One region of the Streptomyces sp. NPDC055962 genome, then DNA from elsewhere that is predicted to be linked to it. Evidence: predicted binding sites of a transcription regulator. Region 1 holds the regulator's gene; the other holds the start of a gene.
What was found. The regulator HspR, encoded in region 1, represses chaperone genes until heat shock. The targets are predictions, from matches to a motif close to TTGAGNNNNNNNNNCTCAA.

Region 1 (15,102 bases):
GGACCAGGCCGCCGACGACGAAGCCGAGGCCCGTGAAGATCACGTACGGGGCGGCCGTCGAGACCTCCGCGTGGATCGCCTCGTCGCGCGCCTGGTCGAAGCCGAAGAGCGCGAGCAGGCCGTAGACGAACGTGACGACGATCGCGGGGCCCCAGACGGGGTAGTCGCGCATCTGCCAGAACGTCGGTCCCGGCCGCATCACGATGCCGCTCAGCAGCTGCTTCCAGGGGAGCCGCGGGCCGGAGGGCTGCACGGGGGCGCTGCCGGCCTGGTAGGTGCTGCCGTCGCCGTACGGGTCCTCGTTGATGCTGAACGCCTGGGTGTGCCCCGGGGCGTTGGCGTACGGGTCCTGCTGCGACGGCTGGTGGTGCGGGTCGCCGAAGTACTCCGGTTCGCCGTGCCCGCCTGTGTGTCCGTGCCCACCCCCGTGTCCGTTGCCGCCGTGCCCGCCGCTGTACGGGGCGCCCTGGGGGCCGCCGTACGGTGCGCCGTTGCCTCCTGCCGGGGGCCACGACTGCCCGCCGTACGGCGGCGGTGACGCCTGCGAGCCGTACGGCTGTTGCTGCTGCTGCGGGTGTTGTTGCGGTGTGCGGTTGTCCCGGCCGCGTCCGATCCTGAATCCAGCCACACATCGAACGTACCTGGTCCGTACGGGTGCGGTGTGAGGGCCGGGGGAACACGGGCCCTTTGCGGCCTAGCTGTGACATCCCCTAAGGGATCCCCGGGGGGTCCCCCGCCCCAGGCCCCGGGGGCCTCCGCCCCGGCCCCCGGGGGGTCCTCCGCCCCAGGCCCCGGGGGCCCGCCGCCCCTGCCCCGGCCTGCCCCGGACGTACGGAAGCGGCCGGTCCTGCCCCCGAGGCAGGTCCGGCCGCTTCCGCGGGCAGGGAGAGTTACTGGACGGGCTCGGGTTCCGGCTGGTCGGCCGTCTCCGCGTCGTCCGCCGGGTCGGCGGGTGTCTTCACCGACTCCAGGAGCAGCTGCGACACGTCGACGACCTGCACCGACTCCTTCGCCTGCCCGTCGTTCTTCTTGCCGTTGACCGAGTCGGTCAGCATGACGAGGCAGAACGGGCACGCGGTGGAGACGATGTCCGGGTTGAGCGAGAGGGCCTCGTCGACACGCTCGTTGTTGATGCGCTTGCCGATCCGCTCCTCCATCCACATCCGGGCCCCGCCGGCGCCGCAGCAGAAGCCGCGCTCCTTGTGGCGGTGCATCTCCTCGTTCCGCAGCCCAGGAACGCTCTTGATGATCTCGCGCGGCGGTGTGTAGACCTTGTTGTGGCGGCCCAGGTAGCAGGGGTCGTGGTACGTGATCAGACCCTCGACCGGCGTCACCGGGATCAGCTTGCCCTCGTCCACCAGGTGCTGGAGCAGCTGCGTGTGGTGGATGACCTCGTACTCGCCGCCGAGCTGCGGGTACTCGTTCGCGATCGTGTTGAAGCAGTGCGGGCAGGTCGCGACGATCTTCTTCGACGCCTTCGACTTCTTGGTCGAGTCGTCCTCGTCGTCCTCGCCGAACGCCATGTTCAGCATCGCGACGTTCTCCTGGCCGAGCTGCTGGAACAGCGGCTCGTTGCCGAGGCGGCGGGCCGAGTCACCGGTGCACTTCTCGTCACCGCCCATGATCGCGAACTTGACGCCCGCGATGTGGAGGAGCTCCGCGAAGGCCTTCGTCGTCTTCTTGGCGCGGTCCTCGAGGGCGCCCGCGCAGCCGACCCAGTACAGGTAGTCGACCTCGCTGAGGTCCTCGACGTCCTTGCCGACGATCGGGACCTCGAAGTCGACCTCCTTGGTCCACTCGACGCGCTGCTTCTTGGCGAGCCCCCAGGGGTTGCCCTTCTTCTCCAGGTTCTTGAGCATCGTGCCCGCCTCGGACGGGAACGCGGACTCGATCATCACCTGGTAGCGGCGCATGTCGACGATGTGGTCGATGTGCTCGATGTCGACCGGGCACTGCTCCACGCACGCACCGCAGGTGGTGCAGGACCACAGCACGTCCGGGTCGATGACGCCGTTCTCCTCGGCGGTGCCGATGAGGGGGCGCTCCGCCTCCGCGAGGGCGGCCGCGGGGACGTCCTTGAGCTGCTCCTCGGTGGCCTTCTCGTTGCCCTCCATGTCCTTGCCGCCGCCGGCCAGCAGGTACGGGGCCTTGGCGTGCGCGTGGTCGCGCAGGGACATGATCAGGAGCTTGGGTGAGAGCGGCTTGCCGGTGTTCCAGGCCGGGCACTGCGACTGGCAGCGACCGCACTCGGTGCAGGTCGAGAAGTCGAGGATGCCCTTCCAGGAGAACTGCTCGACCTGGGAGACACCGAAGGTGTCGTCCTCGCCCGGGTCCTCCCAGTCGATCTCCTTGCCGCCCGAGGTCATCGGCAGCAGCGCGCCGAGCGAGACCTCGCCGTCGGCGTTCCGCTTGAACCAGATGTTCGGGAAGGCGAGGAAGCGGTGCCAGGCGACACCCATGTCGGTCTTCAGGGCGACCGTGATCATCCAGATGAAGGAGGTCGCGATCTTCAGGCCGGCGAAGAAGTAGGTGAGGTTCTGGAGCGTGGACACGTCCATGCCCTCGAGCCAGGAGACCACCGGGTACGAGATGAAGAACGACGCCTCGTAGCCGTCCACGTGGTGCTGGGCGCCTTCGAGGGCGTGCAGCATGAAGATGCAGACGCCGACGATGAGGATGACGGCCTCGACGAAGTACGCCTGGCCGAAGTTGGAGCCGGCGAAGCGGGACTTGCGGCCCGGCTTGTCCGGCCTGCTGAGCTGGCGGATCACGATCAGGACCGCGATGCCGAGCACCGTCATCGTGCCGATGAACTCGACGAAGACGTTGTACGGCGCCCACTCGCCGACGATCGGCAGCAGCCAGTCGGCCTGGAACAGCTGGCCGATGGCGTTGACGATCGTCAGCAGCAGCGAGAAGAAGCCCACCGCCACGAACCAGTGCGCGACACCGACGATGCCCCAGCGGTTCATCCGGGTGTGTCCGAGGAACTCCTTGGCCACGGTGACGGTGCGCTGTACGGGTTCATCGGTGCGGGTGCCCGCGGGCACGTTCTGGCCGAGCCGCATGAAGGTGTAGATCTGCAGGAGGGCGCGGGCGAAAAGTGCCACGCCGACCACGATCAGAACCAGCGACACGATGATCGCGGCGAGTTGCATTTGGGGGCTCCTCGGGCCTGCGAGGGTGGGATCCAGCGCGTACAAGTGATTACTAAGCAGTAACTTAATCAGTCTGTGCTGACACTATCCACTTATTCCGCCACGCTGTAGCCGGGCAGGCGGTGATCTGTGTCGCTCAGGCGAGCCTTCCCCCGGTGGTGCAGCCGGCGTACGGCCGCACGTAGGGGGATGCGTGCGGATTGCGCCAGGATCGCGAGGTCGAGCCCGGTTCCATGATGCTCTGCGTAGTGCGCGTCCAGGAGGGCGGGTTCGTCCCAGGGCATTCCCGACCGGGCGCGCACCTGGGCCAGGCCCGTCAGGCCGGGGCGGAGGCCGTGCCGCCAGCGCCCCGCGGCGGGGCCGAGCAGGGCGTTCTCGTCCGGCGTGAGGGGTGCGGGGCCCACCAGGGAGAGCTCCCCCCTCACGACGTGCGGCAGCCGGGACAGGAGGCCGAGCCGGAGTCGGCGGGTGCGCAGCGAGCGCAGCTCGAAGGGGTGACCGCCCAGGCCGATGCGCGTCTCGCGTACCAGTACGCCTCCCCGGCCGCGCGGCGGCCGCAGCGAGAGGGTGAGGGCGGCGACGGCGAGTGCGGGGGACGTCAGCAGCAGGAGCGCCGAGCCGAGCGTGACGTCCAGGGCCCTCTTGAGGGTGACGGCCGCCAGGGCGCCGGCGGCGCGCCGCGCCTTGGCGGCCACCGCCAGCGCGCGGGGGGAGCGGCCGGCGGTGCGCACCGCCCTCGCCGCGGCGGACATGGCGGGGTGTCGCGTCCGTCGTGCCGCACTCTGCTTCGCGTACCGCATGGCACCTGCCCGAAGTCGGTGACGTGTGACGGTATGACCGTCTCGATGCATTTTGTGACAGAACGATCCCATGGTGCGAGGGTGGGAGGTGGTGTGTGTGACGTGCCGCGCATCCGGGTGTCGCGTGCCGTGGCCGCCACGGCGTGTCCGGATCGGTTCCGGTGGGCGGAAAGTGCCTGCTCAGCGGTTGCGTGAGCACATAAGTTGAGCGTAAGCGGCTCAGGTCCTTTGACTCCGGCAGGGGTGTCATGCATCCTTGAGTCAGATCCACTCAAGTAGTCAGTTGGAGGAATTGAAATGGCACGTGCGGTCGGCATCGACCTGGGCACGACTAACTCCGTCGTCAGCGTTCTCGAAGGCGGCGAGCCCACCGTCATCACCAACGCCGAAGGCGCCAGGACCACGCCGTCCGTCGTCGCCTTCGCCAAGAACGGCGAGGTGCTCGTCGGCGAGGTCGCCAAGCGCCAGGCGGTCACCAACGTCGACAGGACGATCCGTTCGGTCAAGCGCCACATGGGCACTGACTGGAAGATCGAGATCGACGGCAAGAACTTCAACCCGCAGCAGATGAGCGCCTTCATCCTGCAGAAGCTGAAGCGCGACGCCGAGTCCTACCTGGGCGAGAAGGTCGCCGACGCGGTGATCACCGTTCCGGCGTACTTCAACGACTCCGAGCGTCAGGCGACGAAGGAGGCCGGCGAGATCGCGGGCCTGAACGTCCTGCGCATCGTCAACGAGCCGACCGCCGCGGCCCTGGCGTACGGCCTCGACAAGGACGACCAGACGATCCTCGTCTTCGACCTCGGTGGCGGCACCTTCGACGTGTCCCTCCTGGAGATCGGCGACGGCGTCGTCGAGGTGAAGGCCACCAACGGTGACAACCACCTCGGTGGTGACGACTGGGACCAGCGGGTCGTCGACTACCTGGTGAAGCAGTTCGCCAACGGGCACGGCGTGGACCTGTCCAAGGACAAGATGGCTCTCCAGCGTCTCCGCGAGGCCGCGGAGAAGGCGAAGATCGAGCTCTCGTCCTCGACCGAGACCACGATCAACCTGCCCTACATCACGGCGTCCGCCGAGGGCCCGCTGCACCTGGACGAGAAGCTCACGCGCTCGCAGTTCCAGCAGCTGACCGCGGACCTCCTGGACCGCTGCAAGAGCCCCTTCCACAACGTCATCAAGGACGCGGGCATCCAGCTCTCCGAGATCGACCACGTCGTCCTCGTCGGTGGCTCGACCCGCATGCCGGCCGTCGCCGAGCTCGTCAAGGAGCTCACGGGCGGCCAGGACGCCAACAAGGGCGTGAACCCGGACGAGGTCGTCGCCATCGGTGCCTCGCTCCAGGCCGGTGTCCTCAAGGGCGAGGTCAAGGACGTCCTGCTCCTCGACGTGACCCCGCTGTCCCTCGGTATCGAGACCAAGGGAGGGATCATGACCAAGCTCATCGAGCGCAACACCACGATCCCGACCAAGCGGTCCGAGATCTTCACGACGGCCGAGGACAACCAGCCGTCCGTGCAGATCCAGGTCTACCAGGGCGAGCGCGAGATCGCGGCGTACAACAAGAAGCTCGGGATGTTCGAGCTCACCGGTCTGCCGCCGGCCCCGCGTGGCGTGCCGCAGATCGAGGTCGCCTTCGACATCGACGCCAACGGCATCATGCACGTCGCCGCCAAGGACCTCGGCACCGGCAAGGAGCAGAAGATGACCGTCACCGGCGGCTCCTCGCTGCCGAAGGACGAGGTCAACCGGATGCGTGAGGAGGCCGAGCAGTACGCCGACGAGGACCACCGTCGTCGTGAGGCCGCCGAGTCGCGCAACCAGGGCGAGCAGCTCGTCTACCAGACGGAGAAGTTCCTCAAGGACAACGAGGACAAGGTCCCCGGTGACGTGAAGGCGGAGGTGGAGACCGCGCTCACCGAGCTGAAGGAGAAGCTCAAGGGCGAGGACACCGCCGAGATCCGTACCGCCACCGAGAAGGTCGCGGCCGTCTCCCAGAAGCTGGGCCAGGCGATGTACGCCAACGCCCAGTCCGAGGGCGGGGAGCCGGGTGCCGAGGCGCCGGGCGACGGCCAGGCCAAGGCCGACGACGACGTCGTCGACGCCGAGATCGTGGACGACGAGAAGGACCAGAAGGGCGGTGCGGCGTGACCGAGGAGACTCCGGGCTTCGACGAGAAGCCTGACGTCCCCTCCGGCGCCAGCTCCGACGACGTCGAGTCGAAGGCCGCCACCCCCTCCGAGGAGGAGGAGGCGGCGGCCCCGGCCGGGGACGTACAGCAGACAGCGGCCCTGACGGCCCAGCTGGACCAGGTCCGTACCGCGCTCAGCGAGCGCACGGGCGACCTCCAGCGGCTGCAGGCCGAGTACCAGAACTACCGTCGCCGCGTCGAGCGCGACCGGGTGACGGTCAAGGAGGTCGCGGCAGCGGGCCTGCTGACCGAGCTCCTGCCCGTGCTCGACGACGTCGGCCGGGCCCGGGAGCACGGCGAGCTCGTGGGCGGCTTCAAGTCGGTGGCCGAATCCCTGGAGACGGTCGTCGCGAAGCTGGGCCTCCAGCAGTTCGGCAAGGAGGGCGAGCCCTTCGACCCGACGATCCACGAGGCCCTGATGCACTCGTACGCGCCGGACGTCACCGAGACGACCTGCGTGGCGATCCTGCAGCCTGGGTACCGCATCGGGGAGCGCACCATCCGCCCCGCGCGGGTGGCCGTGGCGGAGCCGCAGCCGGGCGCCACGCCCGCCGCGGCGAAGGAAGAGAAGGCAGACGACGAGGAGAGCGGTGGCACCGAAGAGGTCTGACATTCCGTCCGACCACTGCGGTGAACACCGACGGGGCGTGCGGCCGGCCACGGGGCCGGCCGCACGGCCGATCGTCCGGAAGGAGGGACGTCGATGAGCACGAAGGACTTCGTCGAGAAGGACTACTACAAGGTTCTCGGCGTCCCCAAGGACGCCACCGACGCCGAGGTCAAGAAGGCGTACCGGAAGCTCGCCCGCGAGTACCACCCGGACGCCAACAAGGGCGACGCCAAGGCCGAGGAGCGCTTCAAGGAGATCTCCGAGGCGAACGACGTCCTCGGTGACCCGAAGAAGCGCAAGGAGTACGACGAGGCGCGCGCGCTCTTCGGCAACGGAGGGTTCCGGGCGGGTCCCGGCGGCGCGGGCGGCAACTTCAACTTCGACCTGGGTGACCTCTTCGGGGGCGCCCCGGGCGGCGGCCAGACCGCGGGCGCCGGCGGTTTCGGCGGCGGCGGCATCGGCGACGTGTTCGGCGGGCTGTTCAACCGGGGCGGCGGTGGCACCCGTGTCCAGCCGCGCCGCGGCCAGGACATCGAGTCCGAGGTGACGCTCAGCTTCACCGAGGCGGTCGACGGGGCCACGGTCCCGCTGCGGATGTCCAGCCAGGCCCCCTGCAAGGCGTGTTCAGGCACCGGCGACAAGAACGGCACCCCGAGGGTCTGCCCGACCTGTGTGGGCACCGGCCAGGTGTCGCGCGGCACCGGCGGCGGGTTCTCGCTGACCGATCCCTGCGTGGACTGCAAGGGCCGGGGCCTCATCGCCCAGGACCCCTGCGACGTCTGCAAGGGCAGCGGCCGGGCGAAGTCGGCCCGCACGATGCAGGTCAGGATCCCCGCGGGGGTGCTGGACGGCCAGCGGATCCGGCTGCGCGGCAAGGGCAGCCCGGGCGAGCGCGGCGGTCCGGCCGGCGACCTGTACGTCGTCGTCCACGTCGACGCCCACCCGGTCTTCGGCCGCAAGGGCGACAACCTCACCGTCACCGTGCCCGTCACCTTCCCGGAGACGGCGCTCGGCGGCGAGGTGAAGGTCCCCACGCTCGGCGGGCCGCCGGTCACCCTGAAACTCCCGGCCGGCACGCCCAACGGACGTACCATGCGGGCCCGGGGCAAGGGCGCCGTGCGCAAGGACGGCACCCGTGGCGACCTCCTGGTCACCGTCGAGGTGTCCGTCCCCACGGACCTCGGCGCGGACGCCCAGGACGCGCTGGAGGCCTTCCGGAAGGCGACCGCGGGGGAGGACCCGCGGGCGGAGCTGTTCCAGGCTGCGAAGGGAGCTTGAGATGGACGGCCGTCGACGCAATCCGTACCAGCTGACCGACGAATCACCGGTCTACGTGATCTCGATCGCGGCCCAGCTCTCGGGCCTGCACCCGCAGACACTGCGCCAGTACGACCGCCTCGGCCTGGTCTCGCCGGACCGCACGGCCGGGCGGGGCCGGCGCTACTCGGCCCGCGACATCGAACTGCTGCGCACCGTGCAGCAGTTGTCTCAGGACGAGGGGATCAACCTCGCCGGCATCAAGCGCATCATCGAGCTGGAGAACCAGGTCGCCGCGCTCCAGCAGCGCGTCGCCGAGCTCTCCGCGGCGGTCGACGGCGCGGCCGTGGCCATGCAGCAGCGGGAAGCCCAGGTGCACGCCTCCTACCGGCGTGACCTGGTGCCGTACCAGGACGTTCAGCAGACGAGCGCGCTGGTGGTCTGGCGGCCGAAGAGGCCGAAGGACTAGGCAGGCCTGGCAGGGCCCGCCACCGGAGTCTCAGGACCCGGTGGCGGGCCCTTTCCGTGTGCCGGGTCCTTCCACGATGCCGGACCGCACGATGAGGACCCCGAGATGGGTGCGGCTGGTCGCCCCGAGCGCCTGCATGAGCCGGGCGATGTGGGAGCGGCACGTGCGGACGCTGATGCCCAGCTTGCGGGCCACCACGTCGTCGACGTGTCCCTCGCCGAGCAGGCGGGCGATGCTCTGCTGGACGGCCGTGACCTGGACGCCGGGGTCCGAGGCCGGCAGCTGCTGGGCGAAGGGCGTGGCCTGGGCCCAGAGGACCTCGTAGACCTGGACCAGGTACGCGACGATCGAGGGGTGCCGTATCCGCAGGGCGGTCCGGCGGTCGGGCGCCCCGGGGATGAACGCGACGCTGCGGTCGAACACGATCAGCCGTTCCACGGTCTGCTCGGTGGTCCGCACCTGGAGGTCCTGGGGGGAGATCAGGGCGAGGTAGTCGCGGACGGTGGCGCTGTAGCGCGCGGGGTGCTGGTAGATGTGCCGGAGCCTGGCTCCGCGCCCGATGGCCGTCCTGGCGTTGTCGATACCGCTCTGCATCCCTCCGCGCGGCCGGTCGCTGCCCGGCTGGGCCGTGAGCACCTCTTCGCGTACGGCGGCGGTGGCCTCCCGCAGGGCCGAGTCGATCGCCGGCTTCCCCTCCAGGAGCGTGATCGCCACATCGGGATCGGCACTGGCGACCGAGGTCAGGGGGGTCAGCGACCGGCTGAGCGCGGCGGCCAGCTGGACGCGCTCGTCCAGTTCGCGGGTGAGCGGCTGGAGCAGGTGGGCCAGGGCGGCGGACGGTGGTACGGGACGCATCCACGAGTCGTCGCCCGGCTGGGGCTGGACCAGGCCCATGTCGATCAGGCAGGGAGCGGCCGCGAGACCGGCGCGCGGGATGCGCCCCGCGGTCAGCGCCTCCTCGTACAGGCGCAGTCCGGTGGCGCAGAGCTCCGCCGGCCCGTGCGGATGGGTCGTGTTCGCCTCGTCCGTGGTGATGTGACCACCCCTCACTTCATGCACTGCAACAACATGACCGTGGCGTACGCGCGGCTGACGGGGGAGTGTGGAGCTGCCGGGAGTGCGGGGGACTCCCGGCGCCTGCCGGGCGTGACCGTGCTTCCGCGAAGTCCGCGCGGGTGCGCCCTCGGCCCGGGGTGGGGATGTTCCGGGGTGGGCGGGCGCGCGGTCAGGAGTCCTCGTCCAGGATCCCTGACCGCGCGATCAGATAACCGAGCTGGGCGCGGCTCGTACTGCCGAGGGTGGCGGACAGCTTCGCCACGTGGGCCCTGCAGGTGCGTACGTTCATGCCGAGACGGCGGGCTATCGAGTCGTCCACGTGTCCTTCGACGAGAAGCTGCGCGATGGAACGCTGGACACCGCTGATCCCCTTGGTCGGCGGGTCGTAGCGGGCCTCTCCGAGCAGCGGGGACGCTCGGCTCCACAACTGCTCGAAGACCTTCACCAGGTAGTTGACGAGACCCGGGTGGCGGAGTTCGAGGGCGACCTGGTCGTCGTTCTGCGCGGGGATGAAGGCGACCGTCCGGTCGAAGACGAGGAGGCGCTCGATGAGTTCCTCCAGCGTGCGTATCTCCACCTTGTCCTGGGCCAGGCGCGCGGCGTAGGCGAGCGTGCCCTGGCTGTGGCGGACGGTGTGCTGGTACAGCGTGCGCATGCTGACGCCCCGGTTGACCACCGACAGGGCCCGTTCCAGGCCCTCGCTGAGCCGGTCCTCGCCCCGGTCCCCGCCGGGCTGGACGGTGAGCACCTCCGTGCGGCACTCGGCCGTCGCGAGATCCAGCGCCGCGTTGATCCTGTTGCCGCCCTCCAGCACCGTGATGGCGTGGGTCGTCGGGGGGTCCTGGGCGCTGATGTCCATGAACATCTCGAAGGACTCGGCCAGCTCCACGGAGCGCCGCCGGCGCTCCTTTATCTCGCGTTCCAGGGGGTGCAGGCGCTGGGCGAGAGCGGCGGAGGGCGGTACGGGCCGGAGCCATGTCGTATCGTCCGGGTCCGGGTGCAGGAGCGCGAAGTCCATCAGACAGGGTGCGGGGCTCACCTCGGCGCGGGAGATGCGCCCGGAGCGCAACGCGCTGGCATAGAGGCGCTTTCCCTCTTCGCATAGTTCGGTGACCCCGTGAGGATGTGTCTGTGTTGTGTCACTTGTGGTCATATCTCCACCCCCCAGGTTCCTGAACATGCAGGAACATGATGCATCGTCCCAGTGGCGTTGGGGGGCTCGGGTGAGACATCGTCGTGGAGGCGGGGGAGAAGAATCCACAAGTGAGGACGAAGCCGACTATGTATAAGCGAATGCTTCGCTCGGTGCTTGCCGCCGCTTTCGTCGCGGCCCTGGGCCTCGGCGTGGCGGGCGGGGCGGCCGGAACCGGCGAGATCAGTTGGTCCGAGCAGGCGTCGGCGCCTGGCGAGATCAGCTGGTCCGTCCAGGCGGCGTCGGCGCCTGGCGAGATCAGCTGGGGGATGCCCGCGGCTGCTCCCGGTGAGATCAGCTGGTCCGTACAGGCCGCGGCTGCTTCCGGTGAGATCAGCTGGGGGATGCCCGCCGCCGGTGAGATCAGCTGGAGTGCGCCGGCCGGCGCAGCGGCCGCATGACCACCCCACCGGACGACCGCACCTTCCGCCGGGAGATGGCCACGGCGTATCGCTCAGGGTGGCATTTCATCGATCTGCTCACGGCACTCACCCGCCAGGGCGATTCGTTGATGGTCACCCTGTTCGGAGAGCCGATCGTCGTCGTGATGGAAACGGATGACGACATCCGCGCCTATCGCTGTCTTCGCCGGCCCCGCGGGGCGCCGCAGCCGGTTCGCTGTGCCGTGAGGTACGGCATGATTTTCGTGAATCTCGATCAGCGCGACCACGAGCTGTTCGACCAAGAAGCCATTTCCGCCACCCCCCGCAGTGCCTGAACGATTCCCCCGTCTTTCCATATCGTTCCGGCACTTCCCCCACACAGCGGCGCCATCGTGACCTGAACACGATGGCGCCGTTGTGCTGCCCGGAGTCTCTCTGAATTCCTCAGAATTCCTTCGGGCTCCTCACGCGTTTCCGAGAGCCCTGTCGACGGCGATCTCGATGACGATCCGCTCGGGGTTGTGCCGCGGGGTGCGCTCGTAGCGCTCCGCGTAACGGCGTACCGCGTCCTCGACCTCCGCGGGCTCCGTGCGCACGACCGCCCGGCCCTCCAGGGTGGCCCAGTGGCGCCCCTGCATCTGGCAGACCGCGACCCGTGCCCCCTCCGGGCCCGCCGCCAGGACGTGGGCGGCCTTCCTCGTGTTCCGGCCGGTGATGACGCGGGCGATCCGTGTCTCCGGGTCGTACGTCACCCCGACGGGCACCACGTGCGGTGTGCCGTCCGGGCGGAGCGTGGTCAGCGTGCACACGTGGCGTTCCCGCCAGAAGGCGAGGTACTCGGGGGTGAGGTTGCGTACGTCAGGCATGGGGTCAGCCTAGAGAAGAGGGACACCGACGGCCCGAGGAGTACTCTCTCAGCCTTGAGTGGAATAGACTCAACTTTGTACCCGTTGAGTGAGTCAGGGTTTCGATGAGGACCAGTACGAGGAGGAGAGAGAGCCCGTGGACGCCGAGCTGACCAACAAGAGCCGGGACGCCCTCAACGCGGCGACCGGCAGGGCCGTCAAGGACGGTCATCCCGATCTGACCCCCGGGCATCTGCTGCTTGCGCTGCTCGCGGGCGAGGACAACGCGAACATCACCGACCTGCTCGCCGCCGTCGACGCCGACCAGGCCGCCGTGCGCGCCGGGACCGAACGGCTCCTGGGGGCGCTGCCGAGCGTCACCGGCTCGACCGTGGCCCCGCCGCAGCCCGACCGCGAGCTGCTCGCGGTCGTCGCCGACGCCGACCGGCGGGCGAAGGAGCTCGGCGACGACTACCTCTCCACCGAACACCTGCTGATCGCCATCGCGGCGAAGGGCGGCCGCGCCGGTGAGATCCTCGACGGACAGGGAGCCGGTGCGAAGAAGCTGCTGGACGCATTCGAGAAGAGCAGGGGAGGGCGCCGGGTGACCACTCCCGACCCCGAGGGGCAGTACAAGGCGCTGGAGAAGTTCGGCACCGACTTCACGGCGGCCGCGCGTGAGGGCAAGCTGGACCCGGTCATCGGCCGTGACCAGGAGATCCGCCGCGTCGTGCAGGTGCTGTCGCGCCGTACCAAGAACAACCCCGTGCTCATCGGTGAGCCCGGCGTCGGCAAGACGGCCGTCGTCGAGGGGCTCGCCCAGCGCATCGTCAAGGGCGACGTCCCGGAGTCCCTGCGCAACAAGCGGCTCGTCTCCCTGGACCTCGGCGCGATGGTCGCCGGTGCCAAGTACCGCGGCGAGTTCGAGGAGCGCCTGAAGACCGTCCTCTCCGAGATCAAGGAGAGCGACGGTCAGATCATCACGTTCATCGACGAACTGCACACCGTCGTCGGCGCGGGTGCCGGCGGCGACTCCGCGATGGACGCGGGCAACATGCTCAAGCCGATGCTCGCCCGCGGTGAGCTGCGCATGGTCGGCGCCACCACGCTGGACGAGTACCGCGAGCGGATCGAGAAGGACCCCGCCCTGGAGCGCCGCTTCCAGCAGGTCCTGGTCGCCGAGCCGTCCGTCGAGGACACCATCGCGATCCTGCGCGGCCTGAAGGGCCGCTACGAGGCGCACCACAAGGTCCAGATCGCGGACTCCTCGCTGGTGGCCGCCGCGACCCTGTCCGACCGCTACATCACCTCACGCTTCCTCCCCGACAAGGCCATCGACCTCGTCGACGAGGCGGCGTCCCGGCTCCGCATGGAGATCGACTCCTCACCCCTGGAGATCGACGAGCTCCAGCGGTCCGTCGACCGCCTCCACATGGAGGAACTGGCGCTGAAGAACGAGAACGACGAGGGTTCCAAGCAACGCCTGGAGAAGATCCGCCGCGACCTCGCCGACAAGGAGGAGGAGCTGCGCGGCCTCACCGCTCGCTGGGAGAAGGAGAAGCAGGGCCTGAACCGCGTCGGTGAGCTCAAGGAGCGCCTCGACGAGCTGCGCGGCCAGGCCGAGCGCGCCCAGCGCGACGGCGACTTCGACACCGCGTCCAAGCTGCTGTACGGGGAGATCCCGGGCCTGGAGCGCGAGCTGGCCGAGGCGGACGAGGCGGAGCAGGAGGCCGCCCAGGACACCATGGTCAAGGAGGAGGTCGGCCCGGACGACATCGCCGACGTCGTCGGTGCCTGGACCGGCATCCCGGCCGGACGGCTCCTGGAGGGCGAGACCCAGAAGCTGCTGCGGATGGAGTCCGAGCTGGGCAGGCGGCTGATCGGGCAGAGCGAGGCCGTCCGGTCCGTGTCGGACGCCGTGCGCCGCACCCGGGCGGGTATCGCCGACCCCGACCGGCCCACCGGTTCGTTCCTCTTCCTCGGCCCGACCGGGGTCGGCAAGACGGAGCTGGCGAAGGCGCTCGCGGACTTCCTGTTCGACGACGAGCGGGCCATGATCCGCATCGACATGAGCGAGTACAGCGAGAAGCACAGCGTCGCCCGGCTCGTGGGTGCCCCGCCCGGCTACGTCGGCTACGAGGAGGGCGGGCAGCTCACCGAGGCGGTCCGGCGGCGTCCGTACAGTGTCGTGCTGCTGGACGAGGTCGAGAAGGCCCACCCCGAGGTCTTCGACATCCTGCTCCAGGTGCTCGACGACGGCAGGCTCACCGACGGGCAGGGCAGGACGGTGGACTTCCGCAACACCATCCTGATCCTGACCTCGAACCTGGGCAGCCAGTACCTGGTCGATCCGCTGACCGGGCCCGAGGTGAAGAAGGAGCGGGTCCTGGAGGTCGTGCGGGCGTCGTTCAAGCCGGAGTTCCTCAACCGGCTCGACGACCTGGTCGTCTTCTCGGCGCTGTCCGGCGACGAGCTCGCCCACATCGCGGGGCTCCAGGTGGCCCGGCTGGCCGGCCGGCTGGCCGACCGCAGGATCACGCTCGACGTCACCCCGGAGGCCCTCGCCTGGCTCGCCGAGGAGGGCAACGACCCGGCCTACGGCGCTCGGCCGCTGCGCCGGCTCATCCAGACGGCGATCGGCGACCGCCTCGCGAAGGAGATCCTCGCGGGTGACGTCAAGGACGGCGACACGGTCCGGGTGGACCGGGCCGGCGACGGCCTGATCGTGGGGACCGCGACGGCGGCCAAGACCCTGTAGACCGTCCCTCCGGTGTCCCCGGCCCGAGGCCTCGCTCCTCGGCCGGGGACATCGATGTGTGCGACCCGTGCATTGATGTGTGCATTCGGCACGCATCAATGCTGGAGCCGCCCCCGAAGCGCCCGCCAAATCGAGCCGAAAATCTCCATTGCCTGGCCGAATGGCGGACGAGGTGCCGCCCGGACCGCCGTTTTTTGTATCGGGCTGATACATATTCGCACCCATGGCCGAGGCCGTATCGGCGACGGTGCCGGTGAGCGTGTTCCGTGCAATATCGGACACTACGGGCCCTTTTTTCTTTTCTCCGGAGGGCGGCGGAAAGCAATTAGGAAACCGGTAGGGTACGCGCATGACGGAGCGGATACCCGGCGAGGCGAGTGCGG
Region 2 (15,102 bases), on a different contig from region 1:
CGAACGGTTACGTCACGGCGCGTCACGGCCTATCGTCATGGCCATGTTCGCCGCCTATGCAGCCCGCATCGACCGTGACCGCCCCCTCGACGGACTCGAACTGGGTGAACGCCCGGCTCCCGAGGTCCGGTCCGGATGGACCACCGTCCGGGTGAAGGCCGCCTCGCTCAACCATCACGACCTCTGGTCCCTGCGGGGCGTCGGCCTCGCCGAGGACAAGCTGCCCATGATCCTCGGCTGCGACGCCTCGGGTGTCGACCAGGACGGCAACGAGGTCGTCCTGCACTCCGTCATCGGCCAGACGGGACACGGCGTCGGACCGGACGAGCCGCGCTCCATCCTCACCGAGCGCCATCAGGGCACCTTCGCGGAGCTGGTCACGGTCCCCAGCTGGAATGTGCTGCCCAAGCCGAAGGAGCTCACCTTCGAGGAGGCCGCCTGTCTGCCGACCGCCTGGCTGACGGCCTACCGGATGCTGTTCACCAATGCCGGGGTACGACCCGGCGACTCCGTCCTCGTGCAGGGGGCCGGCGGCGGTGTGGCCACCGCAGCGATCGTCCTCGGCAAGGCCGCGGGGCTGCGGATGTTCGCCACCAGCCGTGACGAAGCCAAGCGCAAGCGGGCCGTGGACCTGGGCGCCGTCGAGGCCTACGAGCCGGGTGCGCGTCTGCCGCAGCGTGTCGACGCCGTGATCGAGACCGTCGGGGCCGCGACCTGGTCCCACTCGGTCAAGTCGCTGCGGCCCGGAGGCACCCTGGTCATTTCGGGTGCCACCAGCGGCGACCGTCCCTCGCACGCCGAGCTGACCCGGATCTTCTTCCTCGAGCTCAAGGTCGTCGGCTCGACGATGGGTTCCAAGGACGAGCTGGAGGACCTGTTGTCGTTCTGCGCGGCCACGGGTGTGCGGCCCGTCATCGATGCGACGCTGCCGCTCGACCGGGCGCGCGACGGCTTCGAGCGGCTCGCCGCCGGAGACCTGTTCGGGAAGATCGTTCTCACTCCCTGATGGGCGCACCGGGGGAACTGGCCGGGCCGGACGGCCTCACGCTGAGGCCCTGGCGGCCCGGCGACGCTCCGGTGGTCCTCCGCGCCTTCTCGCCCCTGGAGATGGCGCGGCAGGCGGGCCGGCCCGTCACGACCGCCACCGAGGCGCTGGAGTGGGTCGCCGAGCGGGAGGGTGAGCGGGCGGCCGGGACGGCGTACGCCTGGGCCGTTGTAGGCGACGGGGTGCCGCTCGGTCATGTGTCCGTGGCGGCGGTGAACCACGTCCATGGCATCGGCTGGGTCTCGTACTGGACGGCCGAAGGGGCGCGCAGGAAGGGCGTCGCCCTCGGGGGCGTGCGGGTACTGGCCCGCTGGGCCTTCGACGACCTGGGGCTCCACCGGCTGGAGCTCGGGCACCGGACGAACAATCCGGCGTCCTGCGCCGTGGCCGTGCGGGCCGGTTTCCGCCCGGAGGGCGTCGACCGGGAGAAGCTCCGCTACGGGGACGTCCGGTACGACGTGGAACGCCACGCACGCCTCGCGACCGATCATGTCAACGATGGTTGACAGATGTCGGATGTCAACGTAGGTTGACGTCATGACCGAAGCAACGGACCTCGCCGCCCGCGCCGGTGACCACGACCCGCGTGTCGGCCTGCGGGCCGTCGCCGCGCTGCGGCGGCTGCTCGAACAGCTCGAAGCCGTCCAGGTGAGAAGCGCCCGCGTCCAGGGATGGTCGTGGCAGGAGATCGCAGCCGAGCTCGGTGTCAGCAGGCAGGCCGTGCACAAGAAGTACGGGAGGCATTGATGTTCGAGCGATTCACCAAGGGTGCCCGGACCGTCGTGACCGGCGCGGTGACCTACGCGGAACGGGCCGGGGCGGACTCGGTCACGGAGGAGCACCTGCTGCTCTCCCTGCTGGACCAGGAGGGCAGCAGGGCCTCCTTCGCCGTCGCCTCCCTGGGGCTCACCGGCCGCCGCGCCTCCGTGGAAGCGGCGCTCGAAGAGGTACGCCGCCGGGGCGGGCTGACCGGCGCCGACGCCGAGGCACTCGCCGGGATCGGCATCGATGTCGGCGCGATCGTGGCCCGGATCGAGGGTGCCCATGGTGAAGGGGCTCTGGCCGGCGGCCGTGGGAACCGCCGGTGGCGGACCGGGCGCCGCCCCTTCACGAGCGGTGCCAAGAGCACCCTGGAGAAGTCCCTGCGCATCGCTCTCGGCCGCCGGGACCGCTTCATCGGTGAGGAGCACCTGCTGCTGGCCCTGACCGCCTGCCCCGGCGTCGTCGCCGACGTGCTCGCCGAACACGGTGCGACCTACGCCACGGTGGAGCGCGCGCTGTACGGCGACGAAGGCGGAGGCCAGGCCCGGGCGAGCTGACAGAGCCCCACCAGCCGGACCGCTCCTTCCCCCCCCCCCCGGTGATCCGGTTCGTGCCGCACGGCGGATCGCGCCGCACCGTCGGGTCGCGCCGCACCGTCGGGTCGTGCCGCACGGTTGGATCGCGCCGCACCGTTCGGAGGGGGTTCGGGCGGTCCGGCGCGTGCGGGGTCAGGAGGTGCCGGAGGTGCCCTTCGCCGCACCGGAGGTGCCACGCAGCAGCGAGTCGATGCGGGTGGCGGCCGCGGCCAGATGGCCGCGGGCCTCCGACAGCTGGGCCTCGCTGACGCCGCGGTCCCGGGCGGCATCACGGATGTCGTCTCGGAAGCGGTCCAGCAGCCGGTCCAGGTCGCGGGCCGGATCGTCGGTGCTCGCGGTGTCGGCCGCCCACTCGATGTCCGGCTCCCCGGGCGCGGGCCGACTGTACGAGGGCCAGGTGCCGGTCCTCGCGAAGCCGCCCAGCTGGCCGGTGATCTCGGCCAGTCCGTCCCGCACACCTGCGGGCCAGTCGCCCCGGGCGAAGTGCTCCTGGACCTGGCGCGCGGCGTTCTGCATCTGCTCCCGCGCCTTCTCGTGCGCCTCCTGGGCCTGGCGGCGGGCCTGTTCGGCGTCCTCGCGGGCCCTGCGGGACTCGTCCTTCGCCCTGCGGGCCTGCTCCTTCCACTCCTGCTTGGCCTTCCGCAGCTCCTCCTTCGCCGAGCGCCAGGCCTCCTTCTCCCCGAAGCCGGGGTCCCAGCCGCCCTTCCCGCCGGACGGGGTGTGGTGGGTCTCGGAGGCCGCGGCGCGCATCTCGCTGCGGAGCCGGCCCGCCGCGCCCCGTACGTCCTCGCGGATCTCGGCGGCGAGCTCGGACACGGACTCCCGGATCTCCAGCTCCAGATCGGCCAGTTCGCCGCCCCGGCCGGCCAGCTCGGCGCGCCCGGCGTCGGTGATGGAGTAGACCTTCCGGCCGCCCTCGGTGGCGTGGGTGACCAGGCCCTCCGCCTCGAGCTTGGCCAGCCGCGGATAGACCGTGCCGGCCGAGGGCGCGTACAACCCCTGGAAGCGCTCCTCCAGGAGGCGGATCACCTCGTACCCATGGCGGGGTGCCTCGTCCAGCAGCTTGAGGAGGTAGAGGCGGAGACGGCCGTGGGCGAATACGGGGGCCATGTCAGAGCACCTTTCCGGTCGGCTCGGCACCGTGGGTGTGGTCCTGGGCAGGGGGACGGCGCAAGAGGGCGATCGAACCCGAGACGGTGGTCGCCTTCAGCCTTCCTGTGCCTGCTCCCAGCGTTCCGGTGATCTTCTTCGCGCCCCACTGGCCGGCCACGCGCAGGTCCTCGAAGGCGTTGGAGACGGTGCCGGCGGCCGTGTTGGCCTCGACCCTCGCGTCCGCCGGGTGCGGCAGCCGGACGGCGATCCTGCCGGAGACCGAGGTCAGCCTGATGTCCGTCGGCTTCGGCGAGGTGTCGAGATCGAGCACCATGTGGCCGGAGACGGACTCCGCGCGGACCGAGGTGCCGGCGCCCTCGACGACCGTCAGATCGCCCGACACGGACTGGAAGTGGAGGTCGCCGGTGACGGACTGGGCCTCCAGGCCGCCGGACACGGTCTCGGCCCGGACGGCTCCGGAGACACTCACCAGGGTGCTGTCGCCGGAGACGCCCCTCAGCTCGGTGCGCCCCCGGACCCCCGAGACGACCGCCTCGGCGCCGACCGCCCCGACCTTCACCGCCGTGCCCGCGGGCACGGTGAGGGAGACCACGGCGCTGCGGCGCGGACGCCGCTGGTCGAGCCAGGTCAGGAACCCTTGCCACGGCAGGTCCTCGTAGGTGACGGTGAGGGTGCCCTCCCGCAGGGTCACGACCAGAGGCGGCCCGTCGATCGCGGACACCTCCAGCCGGGCGTCGGGTTCGTCCGTGCCGACGACATTGATCGCGCCGTCGACGACGCGTACGTCGAGTGCTGTCACCGGTTCGTCGAAGGTGAGCCTTCGGGGCTCGGCGACGGTCCACGTCGTCTCGGGCATGGATCTGACCTCCCGCTGGGTGGCGTGACGCAATATATCGCGTCCACTGAAGAACACGATATATCGTGGATCGCGGAAGTCAAGGGTGGCATCGGGAGGGGGTCGGCGGGGCGAGGGGTGAGCGCACAAAAGCGCTCATACATGTCCGAATTGCCCTAGCGTGTGGACCATGACCACGACATCCGTGGGCGCCCTGCTGCTGTGCCGGGCCGACCCCGAGACCGTACGGCCCGTGGCCCATCTGCTGCAGGAGCGCATGCTGCTCGTGCCCGCCGGCGACGGCTGGAGCGTGCTGGTCCCCGAGGGGAAGCCCTGGCGGAGGCACGTCCGGGAGGGCGGCGCGGGAACGGCAGCCGACGGCAACGCGGGAGCCGTGGGGAACGCGGTGGACGGGGGAGCCGAACCCGTCGACCGCGTCGTCGGCGGCTGGGCCACGGCGCTCGCGGTCGGCTCGACCTGGCCGGTGCTCGCGCTCTGGTGGGACGGCGACCGGTCCGGGTACACCCTCGCCTCGGGATTCCGCCGCCCCGTCGGCTACATCTGGCTGGCCGACGGCACCCCGGCCGCCGAGGAGGAGGCCATGCGGACGTCCGCCGTACGGCTCGGCCTCGACCCCGTCCTCGACGTCCAGGAGCTGGAGGCGCTGACCCGGGCCGATCCGTCGGCCGACGCCGACGCCCGGCTGCGTGGACTGCTCGCCGTGCTGACCCGCGCGGGTGTGGACCTGCCTGCCGGCCTCGCACCCGGTGAACCCGCGGACCGGCTGCGCTCGGTCGCGAAGGTGCTTCCGCGGGCGGAACTGATCGAGTGGGCCGGCTGGCGCGACGCCGTACGGGTGGAGCTCGACGCCGTCGAGAGCGGCAGCCTCGGCCCCTGGATGCTCGGCCCGAGGGCCCGCGCGGCGGCCGCGGTCCAGGTGGCCGCAGGGCTCCCGCTCACCCTGTGGGGAGCCCGCCGCCGCAGCGGCGGCTGGATCGCGGCCGGCCTGGTGCTCCTCGTGCAGGGGGTGCTGGGACTCGCGTACGACCACGTCAGGAGCGCGGCCGGCAAAAGCGCACGGAACAGCGGCTGACTACTCGTCCTCGTCCTCGTCGTCCAGGCGTGCCAGCCAGGTCGCGAGGCGCTCGACGGGGACCTCGAAGTCGGGGTTGAGGTCGACGAACGTACGCAGCTGCTCGGCGAGCCACTCGAAGGTGACCTCCTCCTCGCCGCGCCGCTTCTCCAGTTCCTCGATGCCACGGTCCGTGAAGTACATGGCACCAGGATAACGAGGCCGGAAAGCCGGAGGGCCCGGCCCCGCGAGCATCTCGCGGGGCCGGGCCCTCCGGTGACATACAGCCGCTGATCAGGCCTCGAAGACCTCGGCGACCAGCTGGGCCTGCTCGGCCTGGTGACGCTTGGCCGAGCCGACCGCCGGGGACGAGCCGTGCGGACGCGAGATGCGGCGCAGGCGCTCACCGTGCGGCACATCGGCGCCGACGGCCAGGTCCAGGTGGTCGATCAGGTTGAGCGCGATGAACGGCCACGCACCCTGGTTCGCCGGCTCCTCCTGGGCCCAGAGGTACTTCTCGGCGTTCGGGTACTTGGCGATCTCGGCCTGGATCTCCGCACCCGGCAGCGGGTACAGACGCTCCAGACGGATGATCGCCGTCTCCGTGTCGCCCCGCTTCTCGCGCTCGGCGTCCAGGTCGTAGTAGAGCTTGCCTGAGACGAAGACGACCTTGCGGACCGCTTCGGCCTTGACCGTCTCGTCGCCGATCACCGGGCGGAAGCCGCCGGTGGTGAACTCCTCGACCTTCGACGCCGCCGCCTTGAGGCGGAGCATCGACTTCGGGGTGAAGACGATCAGCGGCTTGTGGTGCGGGTTGTGCACCTGCCACCGCAGGAGGTGGAAGTAGTTCGACGGGAGGGTCGGCATCGCGACCGTCATGTTGTCCTGCGCGCACATCTGCAGGAAACGCTCCGGGCGGGCGGACGAGTGGTCCGGGCCCTGGCCCTCGTAGCCGTGCGGGAGGAGCAGGGTGACGCCGGACGTCTGGCCCCACTTCTGCTCGGCCGAGGAGATGAACTCGTCCACGACGGTCTGGGCGCCGTTGACGAAGTCGCCGAACTGGGCCTCCCAGATCACCAGGGACTCCGGGCGGGCCAGCGAGTAGCCGTACTCGAAGCCCATCGCCGCGTACTCGCTGAGGAGCGAGTCGTAGACGTTGTAACGGGCCTGGTCGTCGGAGAGGTAGAGCAGCGGGGTGTAGTCCTCGCCGGTCTTCTGGTCGACGAGGACCGCGTGGCGCTGGCCGAAGGTGCCGCGGCGGGTGTCCTGGCCGGCGAGCCGGACCGGGGTGCCCTCCATGAGCAGCGAGCCGATGGCCAGGGTCTCGCCCATGCCCCAGTCGATCGTGCCGTTCTCCACCGAGGCGGCGCGGCGCTGCATCTGGGGCATCAGACGCGGGTGCACCGTGATGCCGTCGGGGATGTTGACCTGGGACTCGGCGATCAGCTTCACGACCTCCGAGGAGACCGCGGTGCCCACCGAGACCGGGAACTCCGCCTGCACGTCCGGGACATGCGGCTGGGACGGCGCCGAGGTGGCCTCGCGGACCTCCGCGAAGACCTTCTCCAGCTGGCCCTGGAAGTCCTGGAGGGCTTGCTCGGCCTCTTCCAGCGTGATGTCACCGCGACCGATGAGGGACTCGGTGTAGAGCTTGCGCACCGAGCGCTTCTTGTCGATCAGCGTGTACATCTGCGGGTTGGTGAACTCCGGGTTGTCGCCCTCGTTGTGACCGCGGCGGCGGTAGCAGATGAGGTCGATGACGACGTCCTTGTTGAACGTCTGCCGGTACTCGAAGGCGAGCCGCGCGACGCGGACCACGGCCTCCGGGTCGTCGCCGTTGACGTGGATGATCGGCGCCTCGATCATGCGCGCCACGTCCGTGGCGTACATCGAGGAGCGCGAGGACTCCGGGGCGGCGGTGAAGCCGACCTGGTTGTTGATCACCACGTGCACGGTGCCGCCGGTGCGGTAGCCGCGCAGCTGCGACATGTTGAGCGTCTCGGCGACGACGCCCTGGCCTGCGAAGGCCGCGTCGCCGTGGAGCGCGACGGGCAGGACCGTGAAGTCCGTGCCGCCCTTGTTGATGATGTCCTGCTTGGCGCGGGCGATGCCCTCGAGGACCGGGTCGACGGCCTCCAGGTGCGAGGGGTTGGCGGCCAGCGAGACCTTGATCTGCTCGCCGTCCAGACCGGTGAAGGTGCCCTCGGCGCCCAGGTGGTACTTGACGTCGCCGGAGCCGTGCATCGACCGCGGGTCGAGGTTGCCCTCGAACTCCCGGAAGATCTGCGCGTAGGACTTGCCGACGATGTTCGCCAGGACGTTCAGCCGGCCGCGGTGGGCCATGCCGATGACGACCTCGTCCAGGCGGGCCTCGGCGGCGGAGTCGATGACCGCGTCGAGCAGCGGGATGACGGACTCGCCGCCCTCCAGCGAGAACCGCTTCTGGCCGACGTACTTGGTCTGCAGGAACGTCTCGAACGCCTCGGCGGCGTTGAGGCGGCGCAGGATCCGCAGCTGCTCCTCGCGCTCCGGAGCGGGGCGAGGACGCTCCACCCGGTCCTGGAGCCACTTGCGCTCCTTCGGCTCCTGGATGTGCATGAACTCGATGCCGGTGGTGCGGCAGTACGACTCACGCAGGACGCCGAGGATGTCGCGGAGCTTCATCATCGTCTTGCCGGCGAAACCGCCGACCGCGAAGTCGCGCTCCAGGTCCCACAGGGTGAGGCCGTGCTCGGTGATGTCCAGGTCGGGGTGCTTGCGCTGGCGGTACTCCAGCGGGTCGGTGTCGGCCATGACGTGGCCGCGGACCCGGTAGGAGTGGATCAGCTCGAAGACCCGTGCGGCCTTGGTGACGTCGTCGTCGTGCGAGGCGTCGATGTCCTTGAGCCAGCGGACCGGCTCGTAGGGGATGCGCAGCGCCTTGAAGATCTCGTCGTAGAACTCGTTCTCGCCGAGCAGGAGCTGGGCCAGGACGCGCAGGAACTCGCCGGACGCCGCACCCTGGATGACGCGGTGGTCGTACGTCGAGGTCAGGGTCATGACCTTGGAGATGCCGAGCTTGTTCAGGGTGTCCTGCGAGGTGCCCTGGAACTCCGCCGGGTAGTCCATCGCGCCGACGCCCATGATGAGGCCCTGTCCGGGCATCAGGCGGGGCACCGAGTGGACGGTGCCGATGCCGCCGGGGTTGGTCAGGGAGGCCGTGACACCGGAGAAGTCGTCCATGCCGAGCTTGCCGACGCGCGCACGGCGGACGATGTCCTCGTAGGCCTGCCAGAACTCGAAGAAGTTGAGCGTCTCGGCCTTCTTGATGGCCGCGACGACGAGCTGGCGGTCGCCGTTCGGCTTCACCAGGTCGATGGCCAGGCCGAGGTTGACGTGCTCGGGCTTGACGAGGGTCGGCTTGCCGTCCTTCACCGCGAACGAGTGGTTCATCGACGGCATGGCCTTGAGGGCCTGCACCATCGCGTACCCGATGAGGTGCGTGAAGGAGATCTTCCCGCCGCGGGCCCGCTTCAGGTGGTTGTTGATGACGATGCGGTTGTCGAAGAGCAGCTTCACCGGAACGGCGCGGACGGACGTGGCCGTCGGCAGCTCCAGGGAGGCGTTCATGTTCTTCGCGACGGCGGCCGACGGGCCGCGCAGGGTCACGTACTCGGGACCGGCCGGGGCCTCCGTGGAGGCGTCCGCCTTCGCGGCGGCCGGGGCTGCCTTCGCGGGCGCCGCCTCGGCGGGAGCGGCGGGGGCTTTCGCCGGGGCGGCCGGAGCCGCCGGGGCGGCGGCCGCGGCCTTGGCCGGGGCGGCGGGGGGCGCGGCCGGCGCCTGCGCCGGAGCGGTGTTGTTCACGGTGCTCGCAGCGGTGGCGGCCGGGGCCGGTGTCACCGCTCCCGCGGGTGCGGGTACGGGCTTGTCCGCCGTGCCGGACGTACCCGGCTTGTAGTCGGCGAAGAAGTCCCACCAGGCACGGTCGACCGAATTCGGATCCTGGAGGTACTGCTGGTAGATCTCGTCGACGAGCCACTCATTGGGGCCGAAAGCGGCGGCCGGGTTGGACCCGGAGCCTGCTTCTTGATCGGTCGAGATGCTCGAGTTACTGGGGGACTGAGACGACACGGCGGCAACCGCCCTCTTCCGCTTCACAAGGTGATGGACAGCGGAAATCAAGGCTACGCCTCCCTGGCCGTTACGTGCAGGCCGGGCCGGTCTTCGTCGTGCACATCACATCGGAAGCCGGGTTTCGGCGCATGAAATGGCGGGAAACAAGCAGGGTTCCACTGCCCTTCGGGTACGCGAGGCCGGTGCTACGGCCCCTTGGACCGTATCTCTTTCCCGGCCGAGAAGGAGAAACGGGGCCCTCCGCTTCGAACGCGGGGTCAACCGTGCGGCTGATGCGTACCCGGAAGGGTGACCTGGATGCGGCAGCCGCGGGCGGATTCGGCCACGCCGATGCGGCCGCCGTGCAGATCCACCGCCCAGCGGGCGATGGCGAGCCCGAGGCCCGTACCGCCGTCGCTGCCGGGGCCGTGCGGGGAGGGAGCCTGACCGCGGTTGAAGCGCTCGAAGACCCGGTGGCGCTCCGCCTCCGGGATGCCGGGCCCCTCGTCGACGACCTCCAGCTCCAGCGACTCGGGATACTCCCCGCGCCGCGCCAGCACCGTGACCCGGCCGTGCGGAGGGCTGTGCTTCACGGCGTTGTCGATGAGGTTGGCCACCACCTGGTGCAGGCGCTCCGCGTCCGCGTGCGCCGTCAGCTCGGGCGGCGACACGTCGAGATGGAGATGGACGTCCGTGCGGGAGTGGTTGCCCGAACCGGAGGAGAGGCGGCGCTGGGAGGCGGCGAGGTTCGCCTCCTTCAGCACCCCCGACAGGTACGGCCACACCTCGAAGCGGCGTGCCTTGATGGCCACCACCCCGTTGTCCAGCCGCGAGAGGTCGAGCAGGGTCTCCACCAGCCGGCCGAGGCGCTCGGTCTGCTTGAGGGCCGTGCGCATCGTCTCGGGGTCCGCGGCGGACACCCCGTCGACCACGTTCTCCAGCACGGCTCTGAGCGCCGCGATGGGGGTGCGCAGCTCATGGGAGACATTGGCCACCAGCTCCTTGCGGTGCCGGTCCTCCGCCTCCAGGTCGTCCGCCATGCGGTTGATCGTCTGGGCCAGATCGCCCAGCTCGTCGCGGCGTCCGGCGCCGCTCACCCGTCTCGTGTAGTCGCCGTGCGAGATCGACCGCGCCACGGCGCGCATCTCGTCCAGCGGTGCGGTCAGGCCGTGCGCCACGAACTGGGTGATCAGCAGGGTGGCGATCACCGAGAAGACCGTGATGAACCGGAATTCGGTCCTGGTCCGCAGGGCGACGATCAGCAGTCCCGTCGTGATGAACACGGAGACCACCACGAGCGTGCCCAGCTTGGCCTTGATCGAGAACGGCCGCAGTCCTGAGCCGGGCCGCGTCATGGCGCGGGTGTCTCCAGGGCGTAGCCGACGCCGTGCACGGTACGGATCCGTTCGGCGCCGATCTTCCGGCGCAGCGCCTTGATGTGGCTGTCGACCGTGCGGGTGCCGGAGGCGTCGGCCCAGTCCCAGACCTCGGCCAGCAGCTGTTCCCGGGACAGCACCGCACGCGGTGTGTTGGCCAGGCAGACCAGCAGGTCGAACTCGGTCGGAGTGAGGTGGACGTCGTCGGCGCGCACCCGGACGCGGCGCTGCGCGTGGTCGATCTCCAGCTCGCCGAGGCGGAGGATGCCGCTGCGCGGCGTCACCGCGGCCAGCGCGGCCCGCTCGACCCGGCGCAGCAGGACGTGGACCCGCGCCGCCAGCTCCCGCATGGAGAACGGCTTGGTCATGTAGTCGTCGGCCCCGACACCGAGCCCGACGAGCATGTCGGTCTCGTCGTCGCGTGCGGTGAGCATCAGCACCGGTACGGGGCGCTGTGCCTGCACGCGGCGGCAGACCTCCAGGCCGTCGAAGCCCGGAAGCATGATGTCGAGAACCATCAGGTCGGGCTGCCAGGCCTCGGCCGCGTCCACGGCCGCCGGCCCGTCCAGTGCGGTCTGCACCAGGAAGCCCTCGGCCCGCAGCCGGGCGGAGATGGCGTCGACGATTGTCGGGTCGTCCTCGACCACCAGCACCCGGCGCTGAGCCCCGGGGGTGGCCGCGACGCCGTTGTGGGTGGTGTGTGTCTGTTCCATCGCCCCGCCCCTGCCCGTTCTCGCGGAGGCCATTCCCCCGGAGGCACGGTTGTCGCTTGTGGATTTCGTCGGTGATCCCTTGTGCCGGTCAGCAGCGTAAAGGCAGAGGACGCCTCCCGGCTACGCAGGGTGTTGTCCGTCGTGAAGGTGTTACCCGCGGAAAGCAGACGGATCGGCGGAGTTGTGGTGCCCGGCCCGTGGCAGGAACGGGATGCGGATACCGGGTGGGGGTTCAGTCGCCGCGGAGTGCGAGATGGACCACGTCCGGAACACCTCGGGCAACCGCTACTTCTTCGGTCCTTACTGCGTGGAATCCGGCATTCCGCAAAGCTTCGCCGAACTCCGGGGAGGGCTGCGCGGACCAGACCGCGAGGACTCCGCCGGGCGTCAGGCGCTCCCGGCAGGCCGCGAGACCGGTGGGCGAATAGAGGCCTCCGTTGTCCTCGGTGACGGTCCAGTCGGGGCCGTTGTCGATGTCCAGGCACAGTGCGTCGTAACGCTCCGTGGTCGTGTGGAGGTGGGTCACGAGGTCCGCGCGGAGGATCTCGGTGCGCGGATCGGCCAGCGCCGCTCCGGAGATCCGGCCGAGCGGTCCGTCGAGGTGCCAGTCCACGACGGCCTGCTCCCGCTCGACGACCGAGATGCGGCCCCAGCGCGGCTCGTCGGCCGCGCGCACGAGGGAGAACCCGACGCCGAGCCCGCCGATCAGCACCGACGGGTCAGGCCGTCCGGCGGGCAGGGCGGCGAGTGCCGCGTCGACGAGGAGCCGCTCGGAGCGCCCGTCGGAGGTGTCCATCAGGAAGCACCCGTTGGCGATGATCTCGAAGTCGTCGCCGCGCTCACGCAGGACTACTTCGCCGAACGGGCCTTCGCGCCGGTCGAGGACGACGGGGCTGTGGGCGTCTGTGGCGGGCATGGCGCGGTCTCCGGTCTCCGGCAGGGGGTGGGGCTTCCTCCGGCGGCCCATCCTTCCTCGGCCCCGCCGCTCCGGGCCACCCGTTTCCCGGAGTGTCACCCGGCGGGGAGTCCTGTGCGCACCGGCGTACGGTGCGCACCGCGGCGCGCACGGAGGCACCGGGAATGACCGCGTCCGGCGGGGCGCTGCGGTAGGAGCGGGTGGCTGCGGCAGGCCCCTGGGGCGGCCGTGGACCGGGGCAGGCAGGGCCGGTGGGGTGAGCGATCGCTGAGAGCGAACACCGTCCGGGGAACATGTGGAGGCTCACAAGCATTGAGTCCACATAGCTCAACTTGCCTGCCGAAGGGGAGATCATGACTGCAGAGTCCAACGCGTCCAAGGCGTCCACGCCGATCGACCTGCCCGTGCTGCCGCTGGACGACGAGGTCGTGCTGCCCGGAATGGTGGTGCCGCTCGACCTGTCGGACGCGGAGGTGCGCGCAGCCGTGGAGGCCGCGCAGGCCGTCGCGCGGCCCGGGGACGGCAAGCCCGAGGTGCTGCTCGTGCCGCGCATCGACGGGAACTACACGGGGACCGGCGTGCTGGGCACCGTCGAACAGGTCGGACGCCTGTCGGACGGCGATCCGGGCGCCTTGATCCGGGCGCGTGACCGGGTCCGGATCGGCGCAGGGACCAGCGGTCCCGGCAACGCCCTCTGGGTGGAGGGCACCCGGATCGAGGTGGCGCTCCCCGACCCCCTGCCGGGCTCGGCCGCCGAGCTCGCCAAGGAGTACAAGGCCCTCGCGACCAGCTGGCTGAAGAAGCGCGGTGCCTGGCAGGTCGTCGACCGGGTCCAGCAGATCGAGGACCTCTCCGCCCTCGCCGACAATTCCGGTTACTCGCCCTTCCTCACCACGGCCCAGAAGGTCCAGCTGCTGGAGACCGCGGACGCGGTCGCCCGTCTGAAGCTGGCCGTCCAGTGGCTCGGCGAGCACCTCGCCGAACAGGACGTCGCCGAGTCCATCGCCAAGGACGTCCAGGAGGGTGTCGACAAGCAGCAGCGCGAGTTCCTGCTGCGGCGCCAGCTCGACGCCGTGCGCAAGGAGCTCTCCGAGCTCAACGGCGATCCGGAGGACGAGTCCGGCGACTACCGGGCGCGCGTCGAGGCGGCGGACCTCCCCGAACACGTCCGCGAGGCGGCTCTCAAGGAGGTCGAGAAGCTGGAGCGCTCCTCCGACCAGAGCCCCGAGGGGTCCTGGATCCGGACCTGGCTGGACACCGTCCTGGAGCTCCCCTGGACCGAGCGGACCGAGGACGCCTACGACATCCGCGGCGCCCAGGAGGTCCTCGACGCCGAACACGCGGGTCTGCAGGACGTGAAGGAGCGCATCACCGAGTACCTCGCGGTGCGCAAGCGCCGTGCGGACCGCGGTCTCGGCGTGGTCGGCGGCCGGCGCGGCGGCGCGGTGCTGGCCCTGGTCGGCCCGCCCGGCGTGGGCAAGACCTCCCTCGGGGAGAGCGTCGCGCACGCCATGGGGCGCACGTTCGTCCGGGTCGCGCTCGGCGGGGTCCGGGACGAGGCCGAGATCCGGGGCCACCGGCGTACGTACGTCGGCGCGCTCCCGGGGCGCATCGTCCGGGCGATCAAGGAGGCCGGTTCGATGAACCCGGTCGTCCTCCTCGACGAGATCGACAAGGTCGGCTCGGACTTCCGCGGCGACCCCGCGGCAGCGCTGCTCGAAGTGCTCGACCCGGCGCAGAACCACACCTTCCGGGATCACTACCTGGAGGTCGAACTCGACCTCAGCGACGTCGTGTTCCTGGCCACGGCCAACGTCCTCGAATCCATCCCGGAGGCCCTGCTCGACCGCATGGAGCTGGTCACCCTGGACGGGTACACCGAGGACGAGAAGGTCGTCATCGCCCGGGACCACCTGCTCCCGCGCCAGCTGGAGCGGGCGGGTCTGGAGAAGGACGAGGTGGGACTCGACGAGTCCGCGCTGCGCAAGCTGGCGGGCGAGTACACCCGGGAGGCCGGGGTGCGGAACCTGGAGCGGGCCGTCGCACGGCTGCTCCGCAAGGTCGCGGCCCAGCACGAACTGGGTGAGCGCGAGCTCCCGGCCACGGTGTCCGAGCAGGACCTGCGGGCGCTGATCGGGCGGCCGCACCACGTGCCCGAGTCCGCGCAGGACCCGGCCGAGCGCCGGACCGCGGTGCCCGGTGTGGCCACCGGGCTCGCGGTGACGGGAGCCGGCGGCGACGTGCTGTTCGTCGAGGCGTCGCTGGCCGATCCGGAGACCGGCGCCTCGGGGCTGACCCTGACCGGTCAGCTGGGCGACGTCATGAAGGAGTCCGCGCAGATCGCGCTGAGCTTCCTGCGCTCGCACGGCGCTGAGCTGGAGCTTCCGGTCGCGGACCTCAAGGACCGGGGCGTGCACATCCACTTCCCCGCGGGCGCGGTCCCCAAGGACGGCCCGAGCGCCGGCATCACCCTGACGACCGCGCTGGCCTCGCTGCTCTCCGGACGGCTGGTCCGTACGGACGTGGCCATGACCGGCGAGGTCTCGCTGACCGGCCGGGTGCTGCCGATCGGTGGCCTGAAG

Region 2: lon (endopeptidase La) is a predicted target of HspR. The motif match lies at 12,833-12,851, and genes of this name have one in related genera.

What each region holds. Positions count from the first base shown of each region.
Region 1 is NZ_JBHJYN010000007.1:195,123-210,224, reverse strand. Features, by position in the region: gene ACFC51_RS21620 (Yip1 family protein) at 1-628, opposite strand, end outside; gene ACFC51_RS21615 ((Fe-S)-binding protein) at 891-3,158, opposite strand; gene ACFC51_RS21610 (sugar transferase) at 3,251-3,910, opposite strand; gene dnaK (molecular chaperone DnaK) at 4,256-6,109, shown strand; gene grpE (nucleotide exchange factor GrpE) at 6,106-6,759, shown strand; gene dnaJ (molecular chaperone DnaJ) at 6,853-8,037, shown strand; gene ACFC51_RS21590 (heat shock protein transcriptional repressor HspR) at 8,039-8,485, shown strand; gene ACFC51_RS21585 (LuxR C-terminal-related transcriptional regulator) at 8,516-9,520, opposite strand; gene ACFC51_RS21580 (helix-turn-helix transcriptional regulator) at 9,711-10,721, opposite strand; gene ACFC51_RS21575 (hypothetical protein) at 10,847-11,134, shown strand; gene ACFC51_RS21570 ((2Fe-2S)-binding protein) at 11,131-11,451, shown strand; gene ACFC51_RS21565 (pyridoxamine 5'-phosphate oxidase family protein) at 11,581-11,982, opposite strand; gene clpB (ATP-dependent chaperone ClpB) at 12,119-14,719, shown strand; gene ACFC51_RS21555 (MFS transporter) at 15,069-15,102, shown strand, end outside.
Region 2 is NZ_JBHJYN010000001.1:518,956-534,057, reverse strand. Features, by position in the region: gene ACFC51_RS02330 (zinc-binding dehydrogenase) at 44-1,006, shown strand; gene ACFC51_RS02325 (GNAT family N-acetyltransferase) at 1,006-1,551, shown strand; gene ACFC51_RS02320 (sigma factor-like helix-turn-helix DNA-binding protein) at 1,583-1,792, shown strand; gene ACFC51_RS02315 (Clp protease N-terminal domain-containing protein) at 1,792-2,364, shown strand; gene ACFC51_RS02310 (helix-turn-helix transcriptional regulator) at 2,536-3,513, opposite strand; gene ACFC51_RS02305 (DUF4097 domain-containing protein) at 3,515-4,372, opposite strand; gene ACFC51_RS02300 (hypothetical protein) at 4,542-5,444, shown strand; gene ACFC51_RS02295 (DUF6104 family protein) at 5,445-5,627, opposite strand; gene ACFC51_RS02290 (multifunctional oxoglutarate decarboxylase/oxoglutarate dehydrogenase thiamine pyrophosphate-binding subunit/dihydrolipoyllysine-residue succinyltransferase subunit) at 5,718-9,533, opposite strand; gene ACFC51_RS02285 (ATP-binding protein) at 9,794-10,870, opposite strand; gene ACFC51_RS02280 (response regulator transcription factor) at 10,867-11,604, opposite strand; gene ACFC51_RS02275 (spermidine synthase) at 11,837-12,520, opposite strand; gene lon (endopeptidase La) at 12,874-15,102, shown strand, end outside.